3 regions of the Paenibacillus sp. FSL P4-0081 genome follow, and region 3 is predicted to be linked to each of the others. Evidence: predicted binding sites of a transcription regulator. Region 3 holds the regulator's gene; each other region holds the start of a gene.
The links. The regulator NrdR, encoded in region 3, represses ribonucleotide reductase genes. The targets are predictions, from matches to a motif close to AACACNATATATNGTGTT.

Region 1: P40081_RS12690 (adenosylcobalamin-dependent ribonucleoside-diphosphate reductase) is a predicted target of NrdR. The motif match lies at 1,254-1,271, and genes of this name have one in related genera.
Region 2: nrdI (class Ib ribonucleoside-diphosphate reductase assembly flavoprotein NrdI) is a predicted target of NrdR. The motif match lies at 2,012-2,029, and genes of this name have one in related genera.

Annotation. Positions count from the first base shown of each region.
Region 1 covers NZ_CP009280.1:3,032,179-3,036,429, forward strand. Annotated here, with positions in the region: gene P40081_RS12685 (DEAD/DEAH box helicase) at 1-907, opposite strand, end outside; gene P40081_RS12690 (adenosylcobalamin-dependent ribonucleoside-diphosphate reductase) at 1,458-4,109, shown strand.
Region 2 covers NZ_CP009280.1:6,623,165-6,627,415, reverse strand. Annotated here, with positions in the region: gene nrdE (class 1b ribonucleoside-diphosphate reductase subunit alpha) at 1-1,577, opposite strand, end outside; gene nrdI (class Ib ribonucleoside-diphosphate reductase assembly flavoprotein NrdI) at 1,564-1,923, opposite strand; gene P40081_RS28230 (ABC transporter ATP-binding protein) at 2,663-4,251, opposite strand, start outside.
Region 3 covers NZ_CP009280.1:2,636,996-2,641,246, reverse strand. Annotated here, with positions in the region: gene P40081_RS11100 (TetR/AcrR family transcriptional regulator) at 1-32, opposite strand, end outside; gene P40081_RS11095 (GNAT family N-acetyltransferase) at 196-744, opposite strand; tRNA gene P40081_RS11090 (tRNA-Lys) at 1,363-1,435, opposite strand; tRNA gene P40081_RS11085 (tRNA-Ala) at 1,442-1,517, opposite strand; gene nrdR (transcriptional regulator NrdR) at 1,764-2,240, opposite strand; gene P40081_RS11075 (alpha/beta-type small acid-soluble spore protein) at 2,404-2,622, shown strand; gene P40081_RS11070 (lytic transglycosylase domain-containing protein) at 2,722-3,285, opposite strand; gene coaE (dephospho-CoA kinase) at 3,285-3,881, opposite strand; gene P40081_RS11060 (manganese efflux pump) at 3,891-4,251, opposite strand, start outside.

The DNA of each region.
Region 1 (4,251 bases), 400 kb from region 3:
CCTCTAAAGAGAGGGTAAGCGGGATATTGCGCACTTTGCGCTTCGTGAAGTTCACGGGACCCTCGCCGCGGCGGTTGCGGATCATCACCTTGGAGAGCTCGCCCCTCAGCTGGACTTCGTTCTTAGGCTGGCGTTTATCGACCACGAAATTGGTGGCAAAATCCCCCTGATTCCCGAGCTGTCCCGGCTTCAGTAATGTGATCAGATTGAACAGCTCGCCGAGATCATTCTGCACGGGAGTGGCGGTGAGCAGCAGGCAGTACTTTTTGCGCAGCTGCTGTACGAACAGATAGTTTGTTGATTTCTTATTCTTCAGCTTATGGGCCTCGTCGATAATCAGCATGTCGAATTCCTGGCTCAGCAGCATCTCCTTGTGCGGATCACGCTTCGCCGTATCCATGGAGGCGACAACAATGTCGTTGCCCCAGGAGTAAGCTTTCTTCTGTGCCACGGCTGAAATACCGAATTTACTGTTCAGCTCGCGCACCCACTGCAGGACCAGAGACGCAGGGACAAGGATCAGAACTTTACTTACGAGCCCGCGCACCAGATATTCCTTGAGGATCAGTCCGGCTTCTATCGTCTTGCCTAGCCCTACTTCGTCTGCCAGAATGGCCCGGCCTGACATTTCAAACAGCACCTTATGGGCGGTATCCAGCTGGTGGGGGAGCGGGGATAACCCGGACAGATGCTTCAGACACTGCAGCTCATCGAAGCTCGTAACGAGTCCCGATTGCTCTCCTTGTATGGCCAGCCGGGATAATCTCCAGTCTCCCCAGGGTCCGCCTTTATCGAGCTTCGACTCCAGGTCCTGCAGCCAGTTACGCTCAAAGGACAGAGGAACAGGCAGCAGCGGGGCAGGCGTACTTCCCCCTTGCGGCAAGGAATTGCGGAATAATTGCGTCATGTTGCAGCCTCCTCCGGCGCGGTTTCATATCGAAATGCGTAGCAGTAGTATGCGCGTAAAAGAGAGATTTCATAACCTGCTATCCTCCGGCTGCTGCCGTGGAGTAATATTGCGGAGCCTTGCAGCGGTACTGCTGCTGGTGCTGCGGCGGCTTCCGCGGATCTTGAATATCCGTGGCGGAATCTGTCTTCCGGGCCCGGAAGCTTATCAATCTGGAACCTGTAAAAAAGCGAGAAAGAGGGAGAAAATCCACTATCTTTTACCGTTTTTCCGAAATTCCCGCCATGGGCCGCTTTTTTGGAAAAAGAACTCTGATACAATATGTGGTATAGTTGAAAAGCTGATGTATACAATATATTGTTACAAAAGCTTGAAAATTTGATTATTCGCGGGTTTTTGCGGTTATTTGTTATTGACAAGAGGAACTTCCGCTGTACATGCAGGCTGCGGCTACCCTGCCGCTGGAAGTTCTTGTTGTGGGTTACAAAAAGTCTAAGCCCACACCAAGGAACGGAAGTATTACCTATCAATCATCCGGGAGGTTTTTCTATTGAGTACAGTGGAACGCAAGCAGCGTCTTGAGGGGCTGAGTGAGAAAATATTTTTGGACCGTTATGCCTGGAAGGACGCGGACAGCAATAATGCCAAGGTAGGCGATGTGGTGCTTGTCCTGACGAAGGATGATCCGAAATTTCCAACCAAGGAGGTTGGCGAGATTGTTGAGCGCACCGGCCGGATTGTTACGGTGAAGACCCGCAGCGGTGAACTCGTGCAATCGGATGTGGAGAAGCTGACACTGAATATTGAGAAGACCCCGGAGGAAATGTGGGACCGTCTTGCGGCAGCCATGGCTTCCGTAGAGCAGACTCCCGAGCTTCAGGAAGAGTGGACAGGCAAGTTCCGCTCTATTCTTGATGACTGGAAGCTGGTACCGGGCGGTCGGATTGCGGCAGGTGCCGGAGCAAGCGAGGAGCTTACGCTGTTCAACTGTTATGTTGTTCCTTCCCCGAAAGACAGCCGCGGGGGCATCATGCAGACGCTCTCCGAAATGACCGAGATTATGGCCCGCGGCGGCGGTGTAGGTATTAACTTATCCTCGCTGCGCCCGCGCCGCGCGATTGTAAGAGGCGTGAACGGATCATCCAGCGGCTCAGTGTCCTGGGGCGGTCTTTTCAGCTATACGACCGGACTGATTGAGCAAGGCGGAAGCCGCCGCGGCGCGCTGATGCTGATGATTAATGACTGGCATCCGGATGTGGTGGACTTCATTACCGTGAAGCAGACGATGGGTCAGGTAACCAATGCCAACCTGTCGGTATGCGTGAGCAATGCCTTCATGAAAGCCGTCAAGGAGGATCTGGACTGGGAGCTGGTCTTCCCGGATACCACCGATCCGGATTACGATACAATCTGGGACGGCGATCTGGATAAATGGAAAGCAGACGGCCGCCGCGTCATTCCTTACCGTACCGTAAGAGCACGCGATGTGTGGCATACGATTATCGAATCGGCCTGGAAGTCGGCTGAGCCGGGTGTAGTGTTCATGGAATATTACAACCAGATGTCCAACAGCTGGTATTTCAACCCGATCATCTGCACCAATCCATGCGGTGAGCAGGGTCTGCCGGGCTGGGGCGTGTGCAATCTGTCGGCCGTCAACCTCTCCAAGTTCTACGATGCGGAGAATCACGACGTGGACTGGGCAGATCTGGCGACAACGACCCGCTATTCCGTGCGTTTCCTGGACAATGTCATCGACAAGACACCGTATCATTTCCCGGAAAATGAAGCCAATCAGAAGCTCGAACGCCGCGTAGGACTCGGCACAATGGGATTGGCTGAGCTGATGATCAAGCTGAATATCCGTTACGGCAGCCCGGAATCCCTGGAGTTCCTGGACAAGCTCTACGGCTTCATGGCGCGCGAAGCTTATCTGGCTTCTGCTGAGATCGCTGGCGAGAAGGGTTCTTTCCAGGCTTTTGATACCGATAAATATCTGCAAAGCGGCTTCATGCGTAATATCACCGAGGTCTATCCTGAAGTCGGCGAATCCATCCGTAAGCATGGCATGCGAAATGTTACGGTAATTACCCAGGCCCCTACAGGTAGTACTGGTACCATGGTCGGCACTTCGACCGGTATCGAGCCTTATTTCGCATTCAAATATTACCGCCAGAGCCGTCTGGGCTATGACGAGCAGTTCGTGCCGATTGCCCAGGAATGGCTGGAAGCCCATCCGGGTGAAGAGCTCCCTGAATACTTCGTTACTTCGATGGATCTGTCCGCTAAGGATCATATCCGTGCACAGGCTGCCATTCAGCGCTGGGTGGACAGCTCGATCTCCAAAACGGCGAACTGCCCGTCCGACTTCACCGTTGAAGAGACTGCCGAGCTGTACGAAATGGCCTTCGACCTGGGCTGCAAAGGTGTAACGATCTACCGTGACGGCAGCCGTGACGTACAGGTACTGGAAACGACGAAGAAGGAAGAAAAGAAAGACGCTCCGGCGGCAGTTGAGACTGCTGAAGCTGAGCCAGCGGCAGCTGAAGCTGCTCCGGCTCCAGTCACAGTAGCAGCAGCGCCTGCACCGCAGCCTGCGCCTAATGTAGTGGACAAACAATACAAGAAACGCCCGCAGGTTCTGCGCGGCGCTACCTATAAGATCAACACGCCATTCGGTATGGCGTATATCACCATCAACGATCTCGACCGCACGCCGGCCGAAATCTTCCTGAACGTCGGCAAAGCCGGCTCCGACGTCTTCGCCATGGCGGAAGCTCTGGGCCGCGTCTGCTCGCTGTTCCTGCGTTACGGGGATCACGGCGAGAAGGTCGAGCTGCTGATTAAGCATCTCAAAGGCATCGGCGGCTCCGGCGCCATCGGCTTCGGTGCGAACCGCGTCGAGTCCATCGCCGACGCTGTAGCCAAGGCGCTGGAGACCCATGTGCTGAACAACGCCCATGACGATCACGTGCCTGCACCTATCGCAGCTACACTGGAGCTTGATTTCAATGAAGCGCTGAACGCCGAGCTGAAATCAAGTGTTCCAGCTGCGGCTACTGATGATGGGCACGGGGGCCATGGTGCGCATAGCCATGCGACTGCTTCGCGGGATCTCTGCCCTTCCTGCGGAAGTGCATCGCTGATTAATATTGAGGGATGTAAGACTTGCGGGAATTGCGGGTATAGCCGGTGCGGGTGAGTAGATTATTGGCATGATGATAAGACTGACTCATTAAAATGAGTACTTTCGCATCGGATTCTGCCAAGTGCTTTAAATAGGAGAAATATTTAATGATTCCCGGTGAGGCAATTCCCTCATCGGGAATTTTTGTGTGGAGCAG
Region 2 (4,251 bases), 4.0 Mb from region 3:
AGGTAACGGTCGAAATACACGCCGGATGCATAATCCGATTCTGCGAAGCCATGGAAGGTCTCGCGAGTCTCCGCAGCGATCTGCATACTCTTTTCGATCGAATGGAAGTTCATCGTCATGAAGAAGGTCCGGGCGAAGTCGCGGGCCTGCTCACTCTCATAAGCAATCTTGTTCTTGGCAAAGTAACCGTGCAGATTCATCACACCCAGGCCGACGGAGTGCATCTCTTTGTTCGCTTTAGCCACACCCGGAGCATTGGAGACCGTAGTCATATCGCTGACTGCAGTCAAGGCGAGCATGCCTTCATGAACGGATTCACGAATCTTGCCATGCTCCATCACATTCACAATGTTGAGGGAAGCCAGGTTGCAGCTGATATCACGGCGGATCGCGTCCTGCTCTCCATAGTTGTTAATCTCGGAAGTCTCCTGCAATTGGAAAATCTCGGTGCACAGGTTCGACATCTTGATCTGACCCACATTACGCAAGGCGTGGGCGTTATTGGCATTGCTCTTATTCATAATATACGGATAGCCCGATTCGAGCTGGATCATGGCGATTTTGGTCAGCATGTCGCGTGCGCTCATGGCAACTTTCTTCTTCACGCGCGAATCAGCAAGCAGGGTATCGTACATCACGTCCAGATCCATATCATCCAGATGCGTTCCATACGCCTGATACACAGTATAAGGAGCGAATACATGCAGCGGCTGATTATCCTGTGCGAGCTTGTAGAAGCGGTTAGGCACGATCAGGCCGATAGACAACGTCTTCAGGCGTGTCCGTTCGTCGGCGTTGATCTTCTTGCTGTCCAAGAATTCTAGTACGTCCCAGCCAAAAATATTATAATAAGCCGCACCCGAACCCTTGCGCTGGCCCATTTGGTCCGCGTAGGAGAAGCCGTCTTCCATGAGCTTCAGGACAGGCATGATGCCCTTGGCAGCATCCTCGACGCCCTTAATCGTCTCGCCGCGCGAGCGCAGCTTGGACAGATTGACCGCAACACCGCCGCCGATCTTGGACAGCTGCATGCAGGTGTTCAGTACATAGTTGATCGAATTGAGCGAGTCGTCCATTTCCAGCAGGAAGCAGGAGACCATCTCACCACGGCGGCTCTTGCCGGCATTGAGGAAGGTCGGGGTAGCCGGCTGCAGGCGCTGCTCCATCATCGAGCGGGCCAGCGTGCGGGCTGTCTCCACGTTGCCGCGTCCCAGATGCAGGGCCACCACAGCTACGCGGTCCGGGTAATGCTCAAGGTATTGCTTACGGTCATTGCTTTTGACGGCATAGTCTGTGTAGAACTTGGAAGCCGCCATATAGGAAGGGAACTGGAAGTTATATTCGTGGGCAATCCGGTAGACGTCCTCCATCTCAGCTGCGGAATAACGGTCATACAGGTCCTCGTAGTAATCATTGGCAATCATATAATCGATCTTTGCTTTGGTTGTTGTGAAGGTCAGGCTGCGCCGCTCCACATCCCGCATGAACTCGGCTACCGCCTCCTGGTCCTTATCCAATTGGAAAAAGCCGCTTTCGTCTCTCTTCATCAACATGTTGTTCAGTTCAATATGCCGCAACCCGGTCCACCTCCTGTTTTATGCGCTGTACATCACCAAATGTTCCCGACAACTCAAACTTGCCGACCACCGGTACGTTGTAACGCTGTGCAATTAAATCTGCGCTGTGCGCGTATAGCTCACCCCAGTTTTTGTTGCCGCTCGCGGCGATGCCTTTGAGCCTGGAATGGTTCTTCTCTAAGAAAGAAGCTACCTTCTCTGGAATCTGTCCAAATCCGGTGGTGTATGTAACAAGCACGTAAGGCTCGTCGATCGTCATATGCTCTTCGATTTGAACAGCAGGAAGCTTCAGCTTATTGATGAACCTTCTAACGTTGCCGGTCTTGGAATCGTAAGCAATCAACATGGTCCCTAACCTCCTATAACATGTAGCTATTTCTACTTGACAAATGATGACGGGCAATTTCACTAGATTTATTGGCTTTTCTATTATATACACTATATTTAGTAACGTTTAATCATTTTACTACCATATATTGAAAAGTCAATAGACCCACAGGTCCTTCTAACCCCCTGATTTGCCTATGAAAAAGGGAGAAAACCACGCCCCGCCTGCATTCTATTCTCTTATAATTTATTAGTATTTTTTTTAAGCTTTTTTGTGCGCCGGTGTCCGGCGAGAATTGGGTCCTGTAGAATGGGAAGTTGCCCATTGCAGCCGCTGACGCTCAGCCAACCGGTACCCGGACAAATGTGCAGACCAACCCCCCAAGCGATAAGCCGCTTGGGGGTTGTTGTTTTTTTGCAGGACAGAGCCTGGCGAAGATAAGCTGCAGCTTGCTTGGTGCTTTAGCAGGTGAGCGCACCGTCAGCAGAATGAAACGGACTGAGAAGACCTTATTTCCCTGAAAAACCCTTTTCCGGGACTTAAGCGGACTGAGAATCAGCTATCTTGCTCATTTGAGCCTGAAACAGGCTGTCGCAGGCCAATTAACGGAATCTGAGTCCGCTTAGCCGGCAAATCTGCCCCATTTCGGCAAATAGCGGATTTTCAGTCCGCCTGACTGGCTGAGGTTCCCCGATGGGCTATGGGGCTAAGATAAGCCCCGCCAAGCACTATATTATTCCCCGTGTGAGCAGCGCCGTCACGAACTCATAATATGACTCCGGCTCTCCTCCAGCAGCTCGGCATAATATCCTCCCCGCTGCCGCAGCTCACGTGGATGTCCGGATTCGGCGATCCGGCCTTCCTTCATCGCAATGATAAGATCCGCACCGGCAATCGTAGACAGCCGGTGGGCGATGATCAGCGTCGTTCTGCCGCTGGCGACGTTGTCGATCGCCTTCTGGATCAGCTTCTCTGTATGTGTGTCGATGTTAGCGGTGGCTTCATCGAGCACGAAGATCGCCGGATCATGGGCGATGGCCCGGGCGAAGGAGATCAGCTGCCGCTGGCCGGCAGACAGAGTGCCGCCCCGCTCAGTGACCGGGCCCTCCATCCCGCCGGGAGAGCCCAGCACGAACTCTTCCGCGCAGGAGGCCTGCAGCGCTTCCTGCACGTTCTCCTCGGCAATATCATCGCCAAGGGTGATGTTGTCGCGGATCGTGCCGGAGAACAGGAAGACATCCTGGAGGACAACGGAAATATTCCGCCGCAGATCATCCAGCCGGATATCGTTCACATTGACACCGTCAATCAGAATCTCGCCTTTCTGCACGCGGTAAAAGCCGTTGAACAGACTGATAATTGTAGTTTTGCCTGCACCGGTCTCACCGATGAAGGCGGCGGTCTGCCCTTTAGCAATCACGAAGCTTACATCCTTCAGCACCCAGTCGGCGTCGTTATAGGCGAACCATACATGGCGGAACTCAATGGTTCCGTGCAGGCGGTCCATCGATAAGCCGCGATCCGGCTGCTCCAGGCGGTCCTCCTCACGGATCAGCTCATAGATACGCTCTGTGGATACGAGGGCAGACTGTATGGAGGTGTACTTGTCGGCCAGGTCGGAGATGGGGCCAAAGAACTGCTTGATGTACGTCGTGAACGCAAACAGCACGCCGATCTGCAGGTTGCCGCCGGAGATCCGGCTGATGCTGTACCAGACCAGAATGGCTACGGCCAGACTCTGGAACATATCCGAGGCGGGCTTCAGCACACTGTTGAGCCGGACCTGAATCAGGGTGGTTTTGAAATATTCCCCGTTCAGCTTCAGGAATTGATCCTCTTTTTCCTTTTCTGCGCGGAAGCTTTGGATAACACGCATCCCGGAGATACTCTCAGCAATGAACCCGTTGATCTGTCCAATAAAGTGCTTCATATGGAAGAAGTTCTTTTTGATCCGGTTCTTAATGAAGAGAACCAGGAAGGCCATCACCGGAATCACAGTAAAAGAGACCAGCGTTAAGGACGGGCTGAGCAGCAGCATGGTGTAGATGATCCCCAGCAGCAGCAGGACATCCTTGACCAGCGAGATGACCACATCGGTGTATAGCTCGCTGATCTCAGCGGTGTCGTTGGTGGCCCGGGTAATCAGCCGCCCGGAGGAGGTCCGGTCCAGATAAGGCAGGGGGAGCCGTTCAATGATGGAGAACACTCTGACCCGCAGCTCATGGATCAGGCTCTGTCCCGCTTTGCCGGCAATCAGCGCCTGAAGATACGAGAAGATCCCGCCAGCCGCGGCTACGGTCACATACAGCAGGGCTAAGCCCCCAATCGAATTCAGTCCGCTCTGAG
Region 3 (4,251 bases):
ATGGTCTGCTTCCGGCGATCTGAGTTCTTCATGGCGATTCTCCTCCTTCGTTCTGCTTTGACTTTAATTTATCATGATTATACATACCGACCATCGGTTTGTAAATAGAAAAGGGGGCTCAGATACCCGAGACAAATAAAAAAGAACAGCAGCTCTGCCGTTCTTGGGGATAATCAAGCCATTCTACTCTCAGGCCTAATCTGTATATCTCGCCATTATATATGTACTGTAATATTTGCCGTCTGACAGGATACGGTCCTTCTTCAGTATCCCTTCAACTTCAAAACCAAGGCTTTGGTACAAGCGGATAGCCTTCTCATTGGTTTCCAGAACGCCGCTTAGAATGATTTTGGTTATTCCGTTTGCGTCAGCCCAGGAAATGGACGCCTGCAAAAGGTTTGCGCCTACTCCGAAGCCCCAATATTGTTTCAAGACTCCTACCCCAAATTCCACCTTGTGCTTAAACCGCTGAAGATCATGTCCTTCACACCGGGAATAGCCAATGATTCTGCCGTCCGCTTCCGCAACCAGACATATATTCCGCGAATGGTTCGTATCCCTCTCAATAATTGTTTCAAATCCGGCTTCATCAATAAAAGCTTCTCCCGGCACCCGGTCCATATGCTCGGTCTCCCCGTCAACCTGAAGCCTTACCCCGGACAGAGACTTCGCATCTGCCTTAACTGCTGAACGGATCGTGTAGTTTAAACCTTTGACAAGGTATTCCTGATTATCAATGATCATGGAACTACTCCCTTCTTAAAGAATCATTGACTAGCCGCGAAGAGTACACTGCGTGGAAACTATCCTTGAGTAAAGGCTGGTGCACCCCAGCCCCTCTTCATCAAATCGCAATTTGAAAATGAATGGGCTATCCAATCGTGATCTATTCGTTAGTAATTTGTATCGTTTCATCGGTGATTGTTCTCCCATCGCTCCCTAATGCTTGGATGGCAATTCGATGATTAATGACATCCCAGATATATTCCAGGTTAGATTCCAACCATCTTCTCCATTTATATCGTAACCGACAAGTTCTCTCTCTCCCCAAGCTTCTGTGCCCGTTGGGACCGCCAAAAAAAGAATCGTTTCAACGTTTGTAGCATTTACGGAAACATCCAGTTCGCCGCTGTTCTTCGGAACTATGTACCAACTATCTTTTTTGGGGAAATTAGTTTCAACATTCGATATTCCAGGTGTAGTATCACCCGCCTGGGAAGAGATGCTCCCTTGATTTATAGAAAAGTCCCCGGAAGAACATGCTGTAAGAACGAATAGATAATTTTTGATATCCGTCTACAGCTATATATATGGTATGAAGAAACCAAAAAAAAAAACGGCATCTCTGCCGTTTCTTTAGGATGGACTCTCAGGGGCTCGAACCCTGGACAAATAGATTAAGAGTCTACTGCTCTACCAACTGAGCTAAGAGTCCGTAGTATGGTGGAGAATAGGGGGCTCGAACCCCTGACCTCATCGCTGCCAGCGATGCGCTCTCCCAGCTGAGCTAATTCCCCATACGCTTGATTTCGAATCACATTATGTATTCTGAAATCCATTTTGAGCGGTTCGCTCAAGTCGCTTTCAAGTTGTTATGTTTCGTAGGCGACTTCTATATAATACAGAAATTCAGCATCAGTGTCAACACTTTTATAAAATTAATTAATTTCTATGCAGAGGCGCTTCACACAGAGGCCAGCCTCACAATATCAAGGCTAGCCCCTTTATGCCAGGAATGGCACATTACCTCTTCACAAAGCCTCCTACAGCCCGTCCAGCTCCTCAGTCCCCTTAGAGAGCAGTCCCTTCAGTTCCTTCATAAACATGTTGATGTCCTTGAACTGACGGTACACGGACGCGAAGCGGACGTAAGCTACCTCGTCTACAGGATAGAGCTGCTCCATGACCAACTCGCCGATCTGGCGGCTCTCGATCTCGGCCAGGGCGATGCCGCGCAGGCTTTTCTCAACCTCGGATACGATGACTTCCAGACGCTCTACAGAAACGGGACGTTTCTCACAGGCGCGGATGAGGCCACGGAGGATTTTGTCACGGCTGAACTCTTCGCGGCTGCCGTCTTTTTTGATGACAATCAGCGGGGTCTCTTCAATCATTTCGAAGGTGGTGAAGCGGCGGCTGCACAGTTCGCATTCGCGCCTGCGGCGGATTGACTTATTCTCATTGGCTGGACGGGAGTCAAGCACTTTGGTATTGGTGTGATCACAGTAAGGGCATTTCATAAGCTTCATCACTTCCTCATAGTAAGAATGGGTATGCCCCGCTCCTGAAAACCCAGGCTACACGGGGATATGTTAATTTCCAGAAATCACCGTTTATTTGTTGTTATGAATATGGCAAGTCCGGCACATAATACAGTTACCAACCGATAGGAGGTGAACAGCAATGAGCCAAAACAACAGCTCCAATAACCTGGTAGCTCCAAATTCACGCGGTGCCTTGGAACAACTGAAATTCGAAGTTGCCCAAGAACTAGGTATCACCCTCTCCCCAGATGGATACCAAGGCAATAAAACTTCTTACGAAAACGGTTCGATCGGTGGTTACATCACTAAACGTCTTGTAACCCTGGCTGAACAGCAATTGGCAGGTCAATACAAATAACCTGTCTCCATAAGCTTGCCTAAAGAAGTATTGAACGGCCTCCGGGCCGTTTGATGCTTCTTTTTATGTCGGCACAAATGCAATATTTAAAGCAGAGCCTCAGAATTCACTGTAGAGCTCCGTGTATTGGTCATAATAATAAATGACGCGCTGTACATAATGACGGGTCTCGCCGAACGGGATATCCTTCACAGACGCTTCTGTTCCGTCCCACCGGCCTTCATCCAGCCAGCTCTGTACTTTGCCGGGTCCGGCATTATAGGCGGCTATAACCGCTGTCCGGTTGCCGTCAAACTGCCGCGAAAGCGTAGACAAATACCAGGTGCCCAGTTCGATATTGGAGGATGGCTCTTCTTTTAGCCGCTCAAGAGACACATCGGGAAGCTTGGCCTTTTCCAGCGCCCACTTGGCGGTATCCGGCATCAGCTGCATCAGTCCGAGTGCACCCTTTTTGGATTCGCGTCCGGTCTTGAAATTGGTCTCAACGCGGATAATTGACGCCACCAGGAACGGGTCCATCTCATAAGTAAGGCTGTGTTTGCGGATCTCATCTTTATAATGTATCGGATAAAACCACGACATCCAATTGGTACCCAGGAACAGGATCGCTGTAAAGCCGATAAACAGCAGCAGCAGTACTCTTTTTTTGCGCAGCCACTTCATCATGAGAGGCCCAGCCTGTCCCACAGGCCGGCAACCTGCCGCTCCGTAGCTCCGGGATCACCGCTGTTGTCGATCACATAGTCGGCTTTCCTGCGCTTCAGTTCGATGTCCATTTGCGACTTCAGCCGGTTCTCGGCTTGTTCCAGCGTCATTCCGTTCCGCGCCATGAGCCTGGCCAGTTGGACTCTGCGGGGCACATATACCACAATAATCTGATCGAATAAATTGTCCAGCTGTGATTCATAGAGCAGCGGAATATCCACAATAACCAGCCGTTGCGGATCTTCCTGATCTAACGCATACATACGGTCCTTAATTTCTGTGCGGATCGCCGGATGTGTCAGATTGTTCAAGGTCTGAAGTGCTTCCGGATCCCGGAAAACCATCTCCCCCAGCCTCGCCCGGTCCAGTGTTCCGTCCGGCTGCAGAATCGTCTCTCCAAAAGCCTGTACAGCAGCGGCCAGCACCGGATGTCCGGGGAGCATAACCTCTCTGGCGATGACGTCGGCATCCACCAGAGCAGCTCCCTTAGCGACAAACAGTGCGGACACGGTGCTTTTTCCGGAAGCAATCCCTCCGGTTAAGCCCATAATCATGTACTCACCTCATAATAGCTTCATTATACCCATTGCAATCAATAATAACGCCGGCAGAACAGCCGCATGCTTCATCCAGTAGCTGCCTGACAATCTTAGTCCTGTCTTCATCCCCAGCAGCAGGAAAGTTCCGCTGAACACAGCGATCATCAGCGAGGTCGACACCGGGCTGAACCCGAGCAGCGCAGCACCGAGACCGGCGCCGAAGGCATCCAGCGAGAGCGCAATGCCCAGGACCATAGCTTCCATGGAGGAAATACTCCCGGAAGCATCCATATCGGCGGAAGACGGGGTGCGGAGGATCTGAATGACTACTCCCAGATGCCGGAGCTCCAGTGAGAATACAGCCGGCTTCAGCACCTCTGCCTCT